Regions from separate parts of the Cytobacillus spongiae genome, predicted to be linked through region 1. Evidence: predicted binding sites of a transcription regulator. Region 1 holds the regulator's gene; each other region holds the start of a gene.
The links. The regulator Rex, encoded in region 1, represses fermentation and respiration genes when NADH is low (regulators of the CRP and FNR family bind a similar motif). The targets are predictions, from matches to a motif close to TTGTGAAATATTTCACAA.

Region 2: LS684_RS03715 (L-lactate dehydrogenase) is a predicted target of Rex. The motif match lies at 2,277-2,294, and genes of this name have one in related genera.
Region 3: LS684_RS05985 (YwiC-like family protein) is a predicted target of Rex. The motif match lies at 2,323-2,340, and genes of this name have one in related genera.
Region 4: qoxA (cytochrome aa3 quinol oxidase subunit II) is a predicted target of Rex. The motif match lies at 2,401-2,418, and genes of this name have one in related genera.

What each region holds. Positions count from the first base shown of each region.
Region 1 covers NZ_CP089997.1:303,725-307,581, reverse strand. The annotation lists gene LS684_RS01735 (CPBP family intramembrane glutamic endopeptidase) at 1-568, shown strand, start outside; gene LS684_RS01730 (YdiK family protein) at 569-775, shown strand; gene tatC (twin-arginine translocase subunit TatC) at 802-1,542, opposite strand; gene LS684_RS01720 (twin-arginine translocase TatA/TatE family subunit) at 1,560-1,745, opposite strand; gene LS684_RS01715 (redox-sensing transcriptional repressor Rex) at 1,822-2,475, opposite strand; gene moaC (cyclic pyranopterin monophosphate synthase MoaC) at 2,659-3,147, opposite strand; gene LS684_RS01705 (ABC-F family ATP-binding cassette domain-containing protein) at 3,293-3,857, shown strand, end outside.
Region 2 covers NZ_CP089997.1:711,567-715,423, reverse strand. The annotation lists gene LS684_RS03735 (hypothetical protein) at 1-142, opposite strand, end outside; gene LS684_RS03730 (general stress protein) at 139-675, opposite strand; gene LS684_RS03725 (NAD(P)H-dependent oxidoreductase) at 814-1,491, shown strand; gene LS684_RS03720 (DUF3052 domain-containing protein) at 1,551-2,009, opposite strand; gene LS684_RS03715 (L-lactate dehydrogenase) at 2,326-3,300, shown strand; gene LS684_RS03710 (PTS sugar transporter subunit IIC) at 3,382-3,857, shown strand, end outside.
Region 3 covers NZ_CP089997.1:1,144,701-1,148,557, reverse strand. The annotation lists gene argC (N-acetyl-gamma-glutamyl-phosphate reductase) at 1-525, opposite strand, end outside; gene LS684_RS05990 (Crp/Fnr family transcriptional regulator) at 767-1,459, shown strand; gene LS684_RS05985 (YwiC-like family protein) at 1,545-2,267, opposite strand; gene LS684_RS05980 (respiratory nitrate reductase subunit gamma) at 2,698-3,126, opposite strand; gene mobB (molybdopterin-guanine dinucleotide biosynthesis protein B) at 3,267-3,782, opposite strand; gene LS684_RS05970 (molybdopterin molybdotransferase MoeA) at 3,776-3,857, opposite strand, start outside.
Region 4 covers NZ_CP089997.1:540,660-544,516, forward strand. The annotation lists gene qoxB (cytochrome aa3 quinol oxidase subunit I) at 1-1,313, opposite strand, end outside; gene qoxA (cytochrome aa3 quinol oxidase subunit II) at 1,303-2,310, opposite strand; gene LS684_RS02870 (DUF4240 domain-containing protein) at 2,722-3,270, opposite strand; gene LS684_RS02875 (hypothetical protein) at 3,416-3,661, shown strand; gene LS684_RS24270 (spore germination protein) at 3,675-3,857, shown strand, end outside.

The DNA of each region.
Region 1 (3,857 bases):
CGCGTTCATTCTAATCCTAATTGTGTTAAGGAAAGAAATGAAAACACCTTCCCTTGAACGCGATCGGGCAACCATCGGGCAATCCGTCTCATGGGCTATTGGCGGAGTATTTCTTGCTCTCTTCGCACAAATCGTGGCAGCAAACATCGAACGATTGATTGGGATTGAGGTGGGCTCTGAAAATACCGAGCAAATCATATCAATTATTGAAGCTTTTCCAATCGTGATGCTTGTTAGCTCAATTATCGGCCCCATTCTTGAGGAAATTGTGTTTAGAAAAATTATTTTTGGCAGCTTATATAAAAAATTTAATTTCGTTATCTCTGGAATTATCAGCTCTGTTATCTTTGCGTTTGCACACTTAGAACCTGAGCATGTGCTTCTATATACAGCCATGGGCTTTACCTTTGCCTTTCTGTATGTAAAAACCAAACGGATTCTTGTACCGATCTTTGCTCATGTCGCAATGAACACATTTGTTGTCATTACACAATCGGTATTTAAAGAGGAGATCGAGAAGATGCTCCGGGAAGCAGAGAAAATTCAGAGCTTTATTGGAGGATTTTAGATGAGAAGGTCACCACTGTTCTCTGGCATCGTTTACGTATGTCTTGGATTAATTTTTACCTTATTTGCTGTACAAAATGTAAGGGAAAGCGGCGAATATGGATTTATTACCTATTTATTTATCATGCTTGCCACCTTCGACCTTGGTTCAGGCATACGCATGATCATGTTTCACTTCAAGCTCAAAAAAGTGGAAAACAAAAAATGAGCCTCTCGCTTGGGAGGCTCATTTTTTTAATCATAGGATTCCATCGATTCCTGTGCTTTTTTATAAGAAAAACGGGAAATGATGATGCTTACTTCATATAGGAGCAGTAGCGGGACAGTCACCATTAAATGAGATAATAATTCTGGTGGAGTAATAAATGCTGCAATGACAATTAATACAAAATAGGCATATTTCCGAACTTGGCTTAAAAACATTGGCGTAACTAATCCAAGCCTCGTTAGAAACATAATCACAACCGGCAATTGAAATAAAAATCCAAATGGGAGTGTTAGCTGAAATAAAAACTGAAAATATTCATTGATTCCAATCACTTGGTTAATATTTAATCGGTCGGAAATTCGGGTCATAAAGTCTATGACAAACGGAAAGAGAATAAAGTAAGAAAAAGCAATCCCCCCGATAAATAATAGAACCGAGATGGGAATATAGCTTAATGTAACCTTTCGTTCTTTTTCATAGAGACCTGGACTAATAAATGACCACAATTGATATAAAATAACAGGTGATGTAAGAACAAAGGCAATAATAAAGGCAAATTGCATGTACACTTTAATCGGATCCGTTAAACGGAACGCATTCATCGTAAGCTCTTTTGCCTCATCTGCATTTTGCAGGAAGACTATTAACGGCTCAGCTACGAAAAAGCTCAAAATGACAGCAATAAAGAAGAAAACGACTGAAATCACTAGCCGTTTTCTTAATTCACCTATATGTTCAAACATCGTCATGTCTTTATGAGAATCCATAACGCTTCATCCTAACATTACTTAACTTCTTTATCTTTTTTCACATCATCGTCATCGTCGTCCGCTAGACCCTTCGTCGCATTCTTGAACTCACGAAGTGTATTTCCTGCCGCTTTACCAAGCTCAGGTAGCTTTTTTGGACCGAATACTAATAATGCTACAAATACAATTAGTAAGAGGCTTCCCATACCAACGTTCATCATTTTAGCCTCACCTCCCTTTCTCTATCATAACGTTTTTATACTGATGTTCAACTGTTTTCTATTGGATAGAATAAATTTAAGATTCCACTTGTTCATTCGGATAATGCTTTAAGAAATAGACGAGAGACTGAAGCTCAACTGCCAAATCAATATGATGAATACGAATCGTTGAAGGCACATTTAATCGAGCCGGTGTAAAATTCAAAATCCCCTTAATATTGACCTCTACAATTCGATCGGTAATCGTTTGCGCAACTGGCGCTGGTACGGTTAAGATCGCTACCTGCACATCATGTTCTTTAATCTTTTCTTCAAGGTCATCCATGTGATAGATGGGAACACTTCCGATTTTTTTCCCGACGCGATCTTCGGACACATCAAAAGCAATTTCGATCTTTGTATTATTATTCTTTAAAAAATTATAATTTAAAAATGCCGTTCCTAAGTTTCCGACCCCAATTAACGCAACCTTTGTAAGCTCGTCCTGGTCGAGTGTTTTTCGAAAGAAGGATAATAAATAATTCACATTATACCCATATCCCTTCTTTCCTAAAGCACCAAAATAAGAAAAATCTCTACGTATTGTTGCAGAATCGACCTTTACGGCTTCACTTAACTCAGCAGATGAAACCCGCTGTTTTCCTGAAGAATGTAAGTTTTTTAAAAAACGATAATATAATGGCAGCCGCTTGGCTGTCGCTTGCGGAATTTTGATGGTTTCATTATTCATATCAATCTCCCCCGCTCCCCTACTCTAGTATTTGTTGTTTTCCTTAAGAGACCGTTAATCTTCGTTAACCTTCTGTAGGCTCTCAGATGGTGCAGTCATCCTTCTTCATCAAGAGATTTCTTCGTGTATCTCCACACAAATAGTCATCCTGCTAAGTCCCTTTACCAGAAAGATTCTTTTTTACTATAGCTTTTCTCGTTTAAAGTCACCGTTTTTCCCGCCTGTTTTCTCTACTAAATACGTTTGACCTATTACCATTCCTTTATCAACTGCCTTACACATATCATAGACAGTAAGGGCACAAACGGACGCAGCTGTTAGCGCTTCCATTTCAACACCTGTATTACCCTTTGTTTTGACGGCTGCTTCTATTTCTAGAATATAGTCTTCCTCTTTCACTGTCCATGCAAATGATATGTCTACTCCAGTTAATGGGAGTGGATGGCACATTGGAATTAGCTCGCTCGTTTTTTTACAAGCCATGACTCCAGCTACCTGGGCGACGGCAAGCACATCCCCTTTTTTCATTTGTTGATTAGTAATTCTCTCATAAATTTCTTTATTAACTGTAATGCTAGAATGAGCAATTGCCGTTCTTATTGTTTCTGGCTTATCACTCACATCCACCATCTTTGCTCTTCCTTCTTGATTAAAGTGTGTAAATTCTGTCATCTTTAAAAAACACCTCTCTATCAAAATATACACTATTTTATTCCATCTGTGTATGAACTTTGTACGTTACTTCACAAGTTTACTCTTATTGCTCGAATTATAGAAGATAAGTTACACTATTTCTATAACATTGAGGTGAAAGAACATGATTTTATTACAAGTAAACCAATTAAATAAATATTTTGGTGCTGACCTTATTTTATCGAATATAAAGCTAGAAGTACAATCCAGGGACCGAATAGCGCTCGTTGGGCGAAATGGTGCAGGTAAGTCGACTCTTTTAAAGATCATTGCAGGACAGCTTTCCTATGAATCTGGAGACATGATTAAACCAAAAGGAGTCGAAATTGGCTATCTTGCTCAAAACACAGGACTCGCTTCAGAATTATCGATTTGGGATGAAATGCTTACCGTGTTCAACCATCTTCGTCAAATGGAAAAAGATTTGCGCAGATTAGAAGAAAAGATGGCGAACCCAAATATCTTTGATCAGCCTACTGAGTATGAGCGCATCTTAAAAGAGTATGATTTGCTTCAGGTGGAATTTAAAGAGCGGGGCGGCTATCAATACGAGTCTGATATCCGTTCAGTCCTCCACGGATTACATTTTCATGACTTTGATTATTCGACAACTATATCTACTTTAAGCGGTGGACAAAAAACGAGGCTCGCTCTGGCCAAGCTCTTATTATCAAAGCCAGATATTCTAA
Region 2 (3,857 bases), 410 kb from region 1:
CGGCATCATTCCCGCCATGCAGCTCCACAGCCTCATGGCTTCGACAAATGGCTACATTGTAAAAGTAGTTCCCACCAGCCACTAGAACGACCATAATAAGTGCGACAATTCCAATAAGGATTTTGATCCACTTGCTCTTCAAGCTCCTTTCCCCCTTGACCCCATATTCTCAAATTCCTTCTTTAAGCATGCTTTTTTAAATCTTTTCCATTTAAATAAGTACTTGAGATCTGTTCGTTGATCATATGAAAGCTGGATATGAAAATAATTAATATATTCTAGTATCCCAAATAAATAAATGCCAGCTGTAAGAACTAGCCCATTTACCGGTAGATCCGGGTACTTATAAAGGATATCTATCATCATACCGATTGGAGAAAAGAGAATTAAAGCAATATTAAGTTTCTCTACCGCTTTCAATCGTTTTAGAACATGCATCGGTGCACGTGCATCTTTTCCTTTCTTCAGTCGTTTCCACTTCGAATACCAATACAATGTCCCCTGTACTAAAATAAATTCCAACAGAAAAAACGAGGACCAAAAAGAGAGCAATGAATATAATTGTAGTTCTGAAAAAGCAATATGTACTAGATAGCTTAATATAGCAAAACTAAAGAGAGAGAAACACTCCCCTGAATACAGATAGGCAAATCGTCTTAATAACTGTTCTCTCATCGTATTCTCCTATTATGATATTCTTTTATTTTACCATTTATTTTTTTGAATATTTAAAATATACCATTAGTGTTTTGGCTGATTTTTCCTCCCTTGATGTGTTATGTTTATACTATCTACGATTAAGGAGTGAAAAAGGTGGAAGATCATAAGCAACGTAAGCAAGAGGTGTTAGAAGCATTTCTCAATCGACATGCGACAAAGGAATTTGATCCAAAGAAGAAGGTTGCCCATGAGGATATGGAATTTATTCTAGAAACCGGCCGGCTATCCCCAAGCTCCTTTGGCTTTGAGCCTTGGAGATTTCTAGTCATTCAGAATTCAGCTCTTCGTGAGAAAATAAAACACACTGCATGGGGTGCATACGGGAAGCTCCCTGATGCCAGTCATTTTGTTATTATCTTAGCTCGATCGAAAAAAGATACAACGTATGACTCAGCTTACTTAGAAGATCATTTCACGAATTTCAAAAAGCTCCCAGCCGATTTTAAAGCCAATTATCTTCAGAGAATTGAAGAATTCCAAAAGGTGGATTTTCAATTACTCGAAAATGACCGCAGACTACATGACTGGGCGTCCAAGCAAACGTATATTGCATTAGCTAATATGATGACCTCTGCAGCCATAATCGGGATTGATTCTTGCCCGATTGAAGGGTTCTCCTACGAAAAAATGAATCAACTGCTAGCTGAAGAGGGATTGCTTGAAGATGGAAGCTTTCATATTTCTGTAATGGTTGCGTTTGGGTATCGAGCGAAAGAACCGAAAGAGAAGACTCGCCGTCCTGCTGAAGATATTATTAAATGGATTGAATAAGGAGTTGCCACTCAAATATTATTTAATAAAGAAGGAAGAGCACATCGTCTCTTCCTTCTTTATTGTTCAATTCGCTTCTTCCCTTTTTCTGTTACGGCCGATTTACGAGTCATTGTTTTAATATGCTCGACCTTCCTAAAACGTAGAGCTGACCAATCTTCATCGATGGCTACCTGTCTTACAGGTTCATATCCTCTGCTAGCAAGCACTTCTGCCACACTTTCACGGCTACAGTCAGACCCTTTATAGGTTTTAGAGGATTTTTTGGGATAACAAATCCACAGAAGGCCATCTTCATTCATAAAGGGTTCTGCTTTTTGAGCTTTTGTTTGGAGCTCTTCATTTGATACGCCAAATACTTGTACAAATGAATAGCCTTCTAATGAAGGTTCTTGATGAACTTCCCCTTTAAATGAAGACATCACCTCATGATATGCACTTGGGGCATTCATTATTAGAACAGCTTGCCCTGCTTCTTTATATTGCAATTTCTTTAAAATAGGGTTCAATTCTTGCAATTAACTCATCCCTTTCTTCGATCTCCCTCTATTTTACATGTTTTTAAAATGATTGCCCACCTCCGTATTTCCCTCCCTATTTTAATATTTTAAGAAAATTTTAATAAATAAAATTACAGCCACTTTTCATCCATTTTTTCGTCAATTATTATACATAATGTAATCGCTTTCTACTATTGTACAAGATAATTATTCGAACTATAATTAAGTTGTGAAATAGTTCACAAAGAGAATATTAGCTCTAATAAATTATTTTTTTATAATAAAATGTGAAATGTTTCACAATTATTTTTTACATCTTAAGGAGATGACGAAGATGCAACAAAACATTAGAAAAGTTGCGATTATAGGAACAGGATTAGTTGGTTCTAGTGCTGCCTACTCCATATTAAACCAAGGCATTTGTGATGAATTATTAATGATTGATATTAATACAGAACGAGCTGTTGGAGAGTGCCTTGATCTTTCCCATTGCATCGACTTTACAAACTCTCGCACAAAAGTTCATACAGCTACTTATCAGGAGCTTGGAGATGTAGATATTGTCGTTATTACAGCTGGCCCGCCACCAAAACCAGGGCAAACAAGATTAGACACAATTGGAATTGGCGCTAAAATTATGGCGGACATCATTCCACAAATTATGGCAAGTGGGTTTAATGGAATTTTCTTAATTGCTTCAAATCCAGTTGATATTATGACATATCATGTATGGAAGCTCTCTGGCCTTCCAAGAAACCAAGTTATCGGAACAGGTACATCTCTTGATTCTAGTAGATTGAAAACTTACTTATCTGAGATTCTTGATGTAGATCCTAGAAGTATCTACGGCTATACAATGGGTGAGCATGGGGATTCACAATTTGCCGCTTGGTCACATGTAACTGTTGGTGGGAAGCCACTTCTGCAAATTATCGAAGAGCAAAAAGACAAGCTAGGTCATATCGACTTAGATCAAATGGTTGAAGATGTGAAGAAGGTAGGCTTTGAAATTCTAAAGCGTAAAGGAACAACTTATTATGGAATAGGTAATGCGATTGCCTTCATCACTAAATCTATCTTAAATGATGACCACAAAATCATCGCTCTATCCTGTGTGTTAGATGGAGAGTATGGGGAAACAGACCTTTGTACTGGTGTACCAGCTATTATTACACGCCAAGGATTAAAGGAAGTAGTAGAACTACACTTAACGGAAGCGGAACAGGAAAAATTTGCACATTCTACTAACGTATTAAGAGACTATATGGCAAGCATCGGCTATGAGAAAAAAGCTTTAGAATTGGTTTAAAAGGGCAAATCAGGACTTTAGCCAACCTCCCATACCATACGATCAAACAACATTCTTATTAAAAGAAAGAAGGCGCTCTATATGAAAGAGTATGTTATGCCTCGTATTTTTAAAGCATCCACAGGGATTGCTCAAGGGATATTCGTTACACTAGGAATTGGACTTTTAATTAAAAATATTGGAACAAGCTTTGGAATAGAAGAACTTGTACAAATTGGGACGATTTCAATCAGCTTAATGGCCCCAGCAGTCGGTGCAGGAATTGCCCTAATGCTGGGAGCAAATGCACTCGTTATTTTCTCAGCTATGATTGCAGCAGCTGTTGGTGCAGGCGCATTATCGATTACTGAAGCAGGCGTGTTAATTAAAGCAGGTGAACCAATTGGTGCCTTGCTAACTGCTACAATCGCTACATTTATTGGGAAAAGAATCAGTGGAAAAACACCACTTGATATGATGCTCATCCCACTAGCAACGATTTTAGTAGCTGGCTTTGCTGGACTTTGGTTATCTACTGTAATTGCACCGATCTTGAATAGTGTTGGAGCCGTGATTAA
Region 3 (3,857 bases), 840 kb from region 1:
TGCATCAATAATAATACTTCCAGGATCAATTAATCCGTGTTTTACTACTGGGGCTAATCCAAGAAGGCTAGCCGTAGGATAACAGCCTGGATTCGCAATCCATTTAGCTGATTGAATCTGTTGTTTATTCCATTCTGGTAAACCATAAACAGCTTCAGCTATTAGTTCTTTTTTTGCAGGAGGTTTTTTATACCATTGTTCATATTCCTTATCGTTTTTTAATCGTAAATCTCCAGATAAATCAATAATTGGAACGTGATAAGTCGAAAACTCTTGGGCTAAATGTTTCGATACTCCTGAGGGAGTAGCTAAAAATATTAGATCTGCTTGTTCTGAGATGAGGTTTGGTTCGATTCTCTCCAAATTTGAATGAATGATCTGAAATAAATGAGGATACACCTGACTGATTAGGGTTTCTTCTCGAGAAGTATGTATTGATTGCAATGAAAATTCATTGTGCTGGTTTATTAGTCTTATGAGTTCAACCCCACTATAGCCTGATGCACCAATTATAGATACCTTCATTTATCAACTTCCCTTCGCTTTATTATGCATAAATAAACAAGTAATTTTATATTTATAACTTTTAGTTCCTCCTATTATAAGAATACTTTTATATTAAATCAACATATTTTTCCTTGTTTTTGTTTATCTTTTATTTCGTTTACAATATAATGATAGTAAATAAGTCTGAGGTTGACTGTATACCGATTTTCATTTTAAATCAGTAGTAGCGATTATTTCGCCTCAAAAAGGTGGTTAGAAAATGCAGTCATTTACAGAAATTTCATCGGAGTTAAAAGAGTTAATTCAAACCGTTCACCACACTCGAAAAGTAGAAAAAGGAACATTTCTTTTTCAAGAAGGAATGAGTGCTAATGAGCTTTATCTTGTTAATAGTGGTATCATTTATATAAGCAAAATCATTCCAGATGGCCGTGAACTTACTCTTCGTATGTGTAAGGCAGGAGATTTGATTGGAGAGCTTTCTCTTTTTTGCCCCACCCCGAAGTTTATGTTGAATGCAAAAGTGGTTGAAAATGGAGAAGTATCCGTCATACTAAAGAATGAGCTCGAGGAAAAGCTTGAACAAAATAGTACATTGGCTTTGGAATTCATGCGATGGCTAAGCCTTCAGCATCGAAAAACCCAAACGAAATTTCGTGATCTAGTACTCCATGGAAAAAAAGGTGCGCTATATTCTACATTAATACGATTATCTAATAGCTTCGGCAAAGAAACTGAGGAAGGAATGGTCATCCATTTACCTCTAACAAACCAAGAATTGGCTAATTTTTGTGGCACTTCACGCGAAGTGGTCAATCGCTTACTAAGCGAACTACGAAAGAACGACATCGTATCAATTGATAAAGGGATTATTACGATTCATGATCTAGAACATTTAAAACAAGAGATAGATTGTGAGAATTGTCCAATTGAAATTTGTAATATTGAATAAAGACGAACGTTCGTTATACAGAAAAAAGTCGATTGCAAAGAAATCGACTTTTTTTGTGTTCATAACATTCATTTGATCTATTTCCTTACTTCTGTACAATCCAAAAAAATATTATGATAAAAAATAATACGGCATTTACGATTTCTAATATGCCAACTTTCTTTACAGAATAATTTTTTCCATAAAAGTAAATCGCCCGACCTAAACTAGGAAGGAATGCAAATGCGATGAGCCATTCACCTGCGAACAGAAAACTACAAACAGCGGCTAGATGGTATCCCCAAGAAACCCATTTGTAAGTAGTGCTTTTCTTTTCGCGAATCATCGTTTTTACATAGAAGGTACTTCCCATAAAGAAAATGATAGATGTGATAAATACCATCCATGCTTGTTTTGAAACCTCTCCACCACCCAAAAAGCTACTAGCTAAACCAGCGATGCTAAATACGACAACGGCACTCATATCATTCAATAATGCCCGATCTCTATTTCGACTCGAAAAATAGGAATTTAAAAGAAAAAATGGAACCATTGCAAACCCAAAATATGCTATTCCTGGCCTTGTCCATAAAGGGATAAGTAATAGTATGAGAGCCGGCAACAAATAGATCAATGTCCATTTTGTATAAAAAGGGATTTTTTTCTTTTTAAATAAAAGCAGCATCGGGTATGTCGCTAAATACAATAATAACCATCCCAAAAAGAACGGAATATGCTGCCATATGATCGTACTTGCAACCGCCCCTAACCAAAATGGTATGATCAGCATTGCCCATGCCCCATGCTGCTTTGGTAAAAATAATTTCAATGTTATCACTCCCTCATCATCCTAGTTTCACTATATAGAAAATGCCTTCAGAAGTAAGTGAAGCATATCACAAGTTAACATATGAAATATAAGAGAAGGTAAAATTGATTCAGGTCAATCTCATACATGAAATACCTAGGTTGAATGATACCTTATATATCTTGAGCGAACACTTTTCAACCGGGATAAAAATTAGATATTATGAGCGAATTACCACCTTCCACGTAAAAAACAATGGAACAATAGCTTAGTGCGCCTTTGCGAGGCTAAGGCAAGCATAAAACAGTTTAGAATAGAAGGTCTTTGCCATCCATTTTAAATTGACTTACGACCCCTTAAGTGTTAAGTGATGGAGCGGGATGCCGACCTACTTATCAACAAGTGTCAATTTTCTACTTTCTTAAGCAACAAAAAAACCGCCAAAGGCGGTTTACTGGAAATTTCGCTGAGCTAGTCGCTTCTTTATATATCGGTGTGGTTTAAATATATAGTAAACATACTTTGTTAATGACACAACTAGGATAAAGGTCAACAATAGAATTAAGTGAATACGTGATAGAATAGAAATGCTCTCAATCACTTCCATATTAGGTTTTAACTGTATCAAGCTAACTACCCAATAAAATAGATCCACAGGTTCATTCGCCATGCTATAAAAGAAAATTACAGCTATTCCTGATAAAAAGCTGAGAATTAATAATCCTCCAGCAGTCTTCTTAAGCATCCGACTTCCTATAGAATCTGGTAATTGATCGTCCTGCCATCTTGTTAAGTCATATTGCCATACAAGTCCCATCCCCAAAATGGCAATAACTGTGTAAGGATAAATCATCCATAATATGATATGGAGCATTTCCATTCAATTGACACCACCTATATTTAAACAAACATCATTTCCCCTTAATGCCATCCTACCAGCACCCTCAAGGAATAGCAGTGACAAAAGTTACGAATTTGACAATTTTATTAACATTTTTTAAATCTTTTTTGAACAAACACCTAATTAGTCATATAATCTCTAACCCAATTAAGAAAGTCAGGATCGCCACGATAAAAAATTGGAACATTCGCTTTTTCTTTTAGAACCCCTAAAAGGTTGCGGTCTAATGTGATATATGCTCTTATCTCAGATAATTGTGACAGACTAGCATAATCATCAATACTTCGGAGCAATACAGCCTTTGAATAAGAAGCCATTTTATGCCCTTCAATAAAAATAACATCTGGCTTTAAATATGAAAGCCAAGCAATTTGCTGTTCAAGGGGCCAAGCGTCTAATTCAGCCTGAATTAACACCCTTCCGTCTCCCTCTACTAAAGAAGCCATCGCACCTGATTGCATGTGCTGGCTCGAGTCTTTTTCTTCGAATACAGTAGGCTTGCCACCGTGACCATGATGTTTTATCGTCACAACTTTTTTACCATCTGTTGTACAAATATCAACCATTCTTTTTAAAAGGGTTGTCTTGCCGCTATTTTGATACCCAACAAGTTGAAATATGATTGGTTTTACCATGGCCATTCACTTCCAACATCATCCTCCAGTATTAGAACCTCTACCTCCGTTCCTGCTTCGAAGCCCCGTGTCCCA
Region 4 (3,857 bases), 240 kb from region 1:
TTTGGCCACCAGTAGTAAAGTCCAGCGAAGATTGGGAAGACAACCCCTGGAATTAATACATAGTGGAAGTGAGCTACTAGGAATAACGTATTATGGTATTGATAATCAGCTGCTGCCATCGCAAGCATAACTCCTGTAACTCCACCGATAACGAAGTTCGGAATAAAGGCAAGGGACCAAAGCATAGCGGTTGTGAACTTAATTCGCCCTTTCCGCATGGTAAACAGCCAGTTAAATATCTTAACCCCTGTAGGGATTGCTATTGCCATTGTGGTAATAGAGAAAAATGAGTTTGCAGCTGGACTATTCCCCATTGTATAGAAATGGTGAACCCATACAAGCATACTTAATACGGAAATCGCTACAATGGAAATGACCATTGATTTGTAACCGTAAAGAGTCTTACGAGCAAACGTTGAAAAAATATCTGAAAGCATTCCAAAGGCTGGAAGAACTACGATATATACCTCAGGATGACCCCAAAGCCAGAACAGGTTTGCCCAAAGCATATCGACTCCGCCACCAGAAATCGTAAAGAAATGCGTTCCGAAAATCCGGTCAAAAGTCATTAAAGCAAGAGCGACTGTGAAAATTGGGAAACTCGCGACAATAATGACGGATGCAATAAAGGATGTCCAAGTAAACATTGGCATACGCATAAGCGTCATCCCTTTTGTTCTCATTTTTAAAATCGTTACAACAAAGTTAATCCCTGACATCAACGTACCTGCGCCGGCAATTTGGAGGCCGACAGCATAATAGTTGTTCCCAATCCCTGGACTAAACTCCTTCCCGGCAAGTGGGAAATAAGAAGTCCAACCAGCATCAGGTGAACCACCGATTACGAAAGAGATGTTAAACAGCATTGCCCCGCTGAATGTAAGCCAAAAGCTTAGTGCATTTAGCTGCGGGAAGGCAACATCGCGAGCACCGATTTGTAAAGGTACTGCGAAGTTCATTAACCCGATTAATAATGGCATCGCTACAAATAGGATCATAATGACACCATGAGTAGTAAATACTTCATTGTAATGCTGTGCATTTAAGAAGCTATTCTCAGGTACAGCTGTTTGGCCTTTCATCATAAGGCCATCGACACCGCCTCGGAAAAACATCACAACTCCGAGGAGAATGTACATAATTCCTATTCTTTTATGGTCAACAGTTGTAAGCCAATCTGTCCAAAGATAGTTCCATTTTTTAAAGTAAGAAATGGCGGCCACAGCTCCAACAGCAGTTAGAGCAATGGCAATTTGTGAAGCAAAAATTAACGGGTCGCCAGTGACGAAAAACTCATCCCATTTAATGCCCACTATGGTCACCCCCATGTGAATCCTTTGATTCTTCCTCGTGCTTCATATTCTCATGGCCATCATGATCCCCATGGTTCATTTCTCCATGGCCCTTGTGCTCATTTTGACCGTCTTTATTTTTATAATTATTTTCATCTTCGAAAATTTTCCCAGGCCATCCATGTCCTCGGTCGTACATTTCTGGGTTTAGGTAATTCTTCGAATGTGGATCTGAATGGTCAACCCATTCTAAATGCGTATTAGAGAATGTTTGGCGTCCAAGGTGGGACGGCTCAAGCATTTTTTCATATTCAGCTTCCGTCATTTTTGGAGCTGTATCTTTTACTTCTTCAATCCATTCGTCAAATTCTTCTTGCGTTTGAGAAAGAACTTCAAATTCCATTCCCGCATAGCCTTGACCATTGAAGTTTGTATTTCTACCAACGAATGACCCAGGATTATCAGCTACTAAGTAAAGCTGTGTCTCAGCCTTTGCCATCGTATATTTTTGTCCTCCGAGTGATGGAATCCAAAAGCTTTGCATGGTTCCGGCAGATGTTAGACGAAAATCAACTGGAGTATCCTCTGGGATATTAACATAGTTTACAGTCTCAATTCCTTGCTCCGGATAGCTGAAAATCCACTTCCAGTCTGCAGATGTTACATGAATGATTAATGGTTCTTTGTCCTCGTAACCTTCAGGGATTTCTTCTAAGGCGTAGATCGTTTTCACCGTAGGAATCGTTAACGCTACAATGATTAATATTGGAATAACAGTCCAGATAATTTCAAGAACTGTACTTCCGTGTTCTTCAGGTGGTTCATAATCCATATTGTCTTTTCTTTCTCTGTATTTCCAGACGATATAGGCAAAAAGGGAGAACACGACAACTGTAACAAGTATCATTAACAAAATGGAGAAGTTAATGAGTTCAAGAATTTGCCTTGCAACAGGCCCCTCTGGATTGAACACAACCATATTATTTTCACAGCCACTTAATAAAAGTAGCGATAGCATTGATATAAATGAAATGAGCAGCAGTTTAGACTTTTTCACCTTTTCATCTCCTTTCAAATAGAAAGACTTTGTTCATTGTATCACAAAGAAATGTGAATTTATTCACAAAGTTGTGCAATTTTGTCCAATAAATTTTGGAAAAAGTGCTCTTAAGGTGTGATTTTTGTCACAGCATCTTTCTTTAAGATGATATTACCACAGAAACTATGTTAGAAAACGAGAGTAATTGTGAACGAATTATGAAACCTTTAATTGTAAAAAATGGTCTCCATATCCCGAGGTGGATTCTCTTAGTGAGAGGAGGAGATTTATAGAAATATAGGAAGATAACTAGAGCAAATATCTTAATCAAACGTTTGATTAATTGAAAAAAGCTAGCCACTTATATAAGTTGCTAGCCTTATAAAGAATTTATCCAAGTGGATCTTCACCAAAACGTTCCCATAGTAATGGAAACAGCTCTTCCAGATCATCCTCTTCCCAATTAAGATCAATGTCTTCAGTAGAAGATAATCTCTTTTCATCTAGAGAAGAAAGAAATTCGTCATATAATGAATCATCCCACTCCAAATCGCCTGTTTTAATCAAAGAATACGCGTCAAATCCGACAGACAAGAGTTCTTCGTTTTGTGGATAACCTTCTTCATCGAGCCTGTCGTCTGAGATATATTCAGCTAAATACTCTGGATTCTGCAAAACACGATTATATACTTCTTCCCCTTGGCCTATGAGCCATCCGCGGAAATAGTCGAATGTATCATCAGAACACCCACCCATTATTACATAAGCTGCTGCCCATAGGTTTGATTGGTAGCTCTCATTCATAATTCTCTGGAGATGCACTTCAAACTCTAGAATGGTATCGAGATCCTCTGTGACTAATCGGTCAGTTAGCCAGTCATTTTGTTCTTCTTCTCTTTGAGATGCCTTTATTAATGACCAAAATTCATGCTTATGCATAGTGTCCTCCTAAATGAGTTAGAGTTATTGTTAGTCTATCACTGGGGAGTTGATTTTAAAGTCAGCCGAAAGGAGTGTTTTATCTTTCACTCATTTTTATTAGGCGAATACAATAACCATAAACAATTAAAAGGGAGGATTACTAATGCCATTTTCAATTGTTCTAAACCAAATTAATGCTAATAATATTAGTGAAAATGCAACGATATCAACAGGGCAAAATAATCAGGCAGATTGGTCTTGGCAAGGGAAAAATAATATAGCCGCTGGTCTCAACGTGGGATTGATTTTTATTACGAATAATGTGAATATCATTTCGGATAATGATGTCATTGATACTCCAGTAAGTAATCCTGAAATTAATAATCCGCAGCCTAATATACAGTACTAGGAGCGATCTTAAGATGAATGTTTCGATTGAATCAATACATGTTAACACGGTTACAGAGAATTCAAGTGTAGCGGTTGGCCAAAATTATCAGCTTTACTGGAGGTCCAACTCAAAATTGAATGTAGGTTTGGGAAATACTGTAGGGGAATATAATTGGATTGTTTCAAATCAAAACGTAGTTTACGATAATGATTTA